DNA from 2 places in the Priestia sp. YIM B13552 genome. Region 2 is predicted to be linked to the other one. Evidence: riboswitches for the same ligand, from Rfam matches in the RefSeq annotation. Region 2 holds a riboswitch; the other holds the start of a gene.
The links. Region 2 has a riboswitch for S-adenosylmethionine ahead of mtnW (2,3-diketo-5-methylthiopentyl-1-phosphate enolase). Riboswitches for the same ligand answer to the same signal wherever they lie in the genome.
Positions count from the first base shown of each region.

Region 1 (2,200 bases), on a different contig from region 2:
AGGAATGAGCAACATGCAAGAATGGAGCGAAAAACAGCTTGACGATCAGTTAAAAGAAGGACAAAGAGCGTTTATCTTTTTCCATACACCTTTTTGCGGGACATGTCAGCTGGCAAAAAAAATGTTAACCGTAGCAGAAGCAATGCTGCCTGGTGTGACCATCGGAATGAGCAATTTAAATTATATGCCTTCAAAAGCAGAAGTATTTTCAATTGAAAGTGTACCTTGTTTGATTGAAGTGAAAAATGGCGAAATGGTAAAAAAACTCTATGCGTTTCATTCCATCGAGCACGTACTTGAAGAGCTTCGATAATCAAACGTTTGTTTAAAATGAAGAAATAGAACGAGAGCAAACCGTTGGGGCTGTTGAAATATTGGGATATTATCCCAAGAACAAAATCTGTTGACAGCCTATCTGACACATGCTAAAATCACACTCATGAATGTTCATAAATGAATGAATATTTCCCAAAAACAAAATAATTGTTGCGAACTCTTATCAAGAGAGGTGGAGGGACTGAGCCCTGTGAAACCCGGCAACCGTCAGACTAACTGAAATGGTGCCAATTCCTGCAAAGCTATGCGCTTTGAAAGATGAGAGAAAGGATTAAATATCGAGCCTTTCTGTCATGCGCAGAGAGGCTTTTTTAATGGGGAAAATTGTTTTACGGCTTTTTCATCCTATAGGGCAACCTAACATAATTAAGTTTTTACTAAAGAAGGTGAAGAAATATGATTACATTAACAGACGTTACAAAAATTTATCAGGCTAAAAGCGGTCAAGTAACAGCTGTTGATAATGTGAATCTAACCGTTAACCAAGGTGGAATTTACGGAATTATTGGTTATAGCGGAGCAGGTAAAAGTTCTTTAATTCGCTTGCTAAACGGGTTAGAAACACCAACGACAGGAACGGTCGAAGTAGCAGGTAATGATATTGGAAAAATTAAAGGCGGAAAACTCAGAAAAGCTAGACAAGAAATTAGTATGGTGTTTCAGCACTTTAATATCTTGTGGTCGCGTACGGTGCGAGAAAATATTGCCTTTCCGTTAGAAATAGCAGGGATCTCAAAAGAAAAAAGAATGAAACGAGTAGACGAGCTTATCAAGCTAGTCGGGCTTGAAGGGCGTGAAAATGCTTATCCATCACAGCTTAGCGGTGGTCAAAAGCAGCGTGTTGGTATTGCTAGAGCGCTAGCCAATAACCCAAAAGTATTGCTGTGTGATGAAGCAACATCAGCGCTTGATCCTCAAACGACAGATTCTATTTTAGATCTGTTAGTAGATATTAATGAGAAGCTAGGGTTAACCATTGTACTCATTACTCATGAAATGCACGTTATTCGTAAAATTTGTCATCGAGTAGCTGTTATGGAAAATGGGGCAGTGGTAGAAGAAGGGCAAGTGCTAGAAGTATTCAGAAAACCTAAGCAGCCGATTACAAAGCGATTTGTTCAACAGATTTCTGAACCAGAAGAAACGTTTGAAACAATTGAACAAGTACAGGAGTTATATCCAAGCGGGCAAATTATTCAGCTGACGTTTGTTGGCGGAAAAGCAGAGCAACCGCTCATTACAACGATTTTAAAACAGTTTGATGTAACGATTAATATTTTGCAAGGAAAGATTTCTCATACACAAACAGGTTCATACGGAACGTTGTTCGTTCATTTAGACGGAGAATTAACAGAAGTTGAAAAAGTCATTGCATACATTCATGAGCAGCAGGTAGAAGTGGAGGTAATGACAAATGCTTGAGAAACTATTTCCAAACGTTATTTTAGATGATTTTATTCAAGCGACAAATGAAACACTATATATGACGGCTATTTCAGTTATAGCCACGTTTGTTCTAGGTATTTTATTGGGCTTGCTTTTATTTTTAACGTCCAAAGGACAGCTTTGGCAAAACAAACCTTTATATGCCATTGTGTCAGCAGTTGTAAATATCTTTCGTTCCATTCCATTCATTATTTTAATTGTTTTACTGATTCCATTTACCAAAGCATTGGTAGGAAGTATTTTAGGCGCTAATGCAGCGTTACCTGCTTTAATTGTTGGAGCAGCACCATTTTATGCGCGTCTTGTAGAAATTGGTCTGCGCGAAATTGATAAAGGTGTTATTGAAGCTGCTAAATCAATGGGAGCAACAACAAGCACTATTATCTTTAAAGTGCTGTTACCTGAATCGCTGCCAGCT
Region 1 covers NZ_JBHZOU010000004.1:306,516-308,715, forward strand. Annotated here, with positions in the region: gene ACFX40_RS18590 (thioredoxin family protein) at 14-313, shown strand; SAM riboswitch class I at 494-601, shown strand; gene ACFX40_RS18595 (methionine ABC transporter ATP-binding protein) at 733-1,758, shown strand; gene ACFX40_RS18600 (methionine ABC transporter permease) at 1,751-2,200, shown strand, end outside.
Region 1: another riboswitch for S-adenosylmethionine. It lies ahead of ACFX40_RS18595 (methionine ABC transporter ATP-binding protein); the one in region 2 lies ahead of mtnW (2,3-diketo-5-methylthiopentyl-1-phosphate enolase).

Region 2 (2,200 bases):
CAAAGGCAAAGATGGAAGTGATGCCGCTCACGGCTGAAAATCATTTTCTACCCGTATACGAAGAGATAAGTGAACGTGCTAAAGAACAGGCAAAGCTCATGTTTTTAAACTATCCGAATAATCCTACTGGTGCAGTGGCAACGGCAGAATTTTTTGAAGACACCGTGGCGTTTGCTGCCAAGCACGATATTTGTGTGGTACACGACTTTGCCTACGGAGCAATTGGATTTGATGGCAAAAAGCCAATCAGTTTTTTACAGACTCCTGGTGCAAAAAAGACGGGAATTGAAATTTATACTCTTTCTAAAACGTATAACATGGCGGGATGGCGAGTTGGATTTGCTGTAGGAAATGAAAGTGTTGTAGAAGCTATTAATCTTCTTCAAGATCATATGTATGTCAGTCTCTTTGGGGCGGTTCAAGAGGCAGCAGCCGCAGCTCTGTTAGAATCTCAACAATGTGTGAATGATTTAGTTAAGCGCTATGAATCTAGACGCAATACCTTTATTCAAGGGCTTCGAGAAATTGGTTGGGATGTTACATCTCCAGCGGGCTCCTTTTTTGCATGGCTAAAAGTTCCTGAAGGATATACTTCTGAACAGTTTTCAGATTTACTTCTCGAAAAAGCTCACGTTGTAGTGGCGCCTGGAGTAGGCTTTGGAACATATGGTGAAGGCTATGTGCGCGTAGGACTGCTGACGGATGAAGAGCGTATGAGAGAAGCTGTATCTCGAATAAAAAAATTAAATTTATTTTAAAAACGCATTGACAATCCTTTTTGAGTTGGCTTAATATGTAAGAAGTTAACGAGATTAATAACCGATAAATCCTAGCGGTATTTTTTTTTTAGTATATAATCTATGAATTTAATTTAAATAAATAGCAACTTTCTTATTAAGAGTAGGTGGAGGGACTAGCCCGATGAAGCCCGGCAACCGACTTAACGCATGTTAAGCACGGTGCTAATTCTTGCAGCAGCAGCTGAGAGATAAGAAGAGCAACGAAAGCCTCTTCTTAATCACAGAAGAGGTTTTTTTATTAACGATATTAAACAGCAAGGGAGTTTTTAGCATAATGAGTGAAATCGTTGCAAGCTACTTACTACATGATAATAAAGGAAATTTTCATAAAAAAGCGGAAGGAATTGCTTTAGGACTAACCGTCGGCTCATGGACAGATCTGCCGCTTTTAGATCAACAGCAGCTTCAAAAGCATAAAGGGCGCGTCGTGTCCGTAACTGAGCTTCAAGATTGCGAACGTGTAAACGGATATTTAGGCGGAGAAATTAAGCAGGCAATTGTCAAAATTGCTTATCCAACTGCTAACTTTTCAAGAGATTTACCGGCTATTCTAGTTACGGTTTTCGGAAAACTATCACTTGATGGAAAAGTGAAATTATTAGACTTGGATTTTCCTGATGAATTATTAGCTCAATTCCCAGGCCCGCGCTTTGGAATAGAAGGTATCCGAGAGAAACTAGGCGTTTATGACCGTCCGCTTGTGATGAGTATTTTTAAAGGCGTGATTGGAAGAGATATGACGTACTTAACAACTCAGCTGCGTGAGCAAGCGCTTGGCGGAGTGGATTTGGTTAAAGACGACGAGATTTTGTTTGATAGTGAACGAACACCTTTTGAAGCTCGCGTTACAGAAGGGAAAAAAGTACTGAATGAAGTATACGAAAAAACGGGACACCGCACGCTGTATGCTGTTAATTTAACGGGTCGAACGTTTGAATTAAAAGAAAAAGCGAGAAAAGCAGCTGAGCTAGGAGCCGATGCTCTTTTATTCAATGTATTTGCTTACGGGTTAGACGTACTGCAGGCACTTCGAGAAGACGATGAAATTAACTTGCCGATTATGGCACACCCAGCTGTTAGCGGAGCGCTTACGCCATCAGAGTTTTACGGTTTTTCAAATTCATTACTGCTTGGAAAGCTATTGCGTTTAGCCGGAGCGGATTTCTCTCTGTTTCCATCACCATACGGAAGCGTAGCGCTTTCTCTTGAAGATACGACAGGCATTGCCTACGAATTAACGCGTCCTGTACACAAATATAAGCAGTCTTTCCCGGTTCCTTCAGCAGGAATTCATCCTGGAATGGTACCGCAGCTTGTGAAGGACTTTGGAATCGACAGCATTATTAATGCAGGAGGCGGAGTTCACGGTCATCCAGAGGGAGCTATCGGAGGAGGAAAAG
Region 2 covers NZ_JBHZOU010000001.1:516,750-518,949, reverse strand. Annotated here, with positions in the region: gene ACFX40_RS02630 (pyridoxal phosphate-dependent aminotransferase) at 1-758, shown strand, start outside; SAM riboswitch class I at 889-995, shown strand; gene mtnW (2,3-diketo-5-methylthiopentyl-1-phosphate enolase) at 1,075-2,200, shown strand, end outside.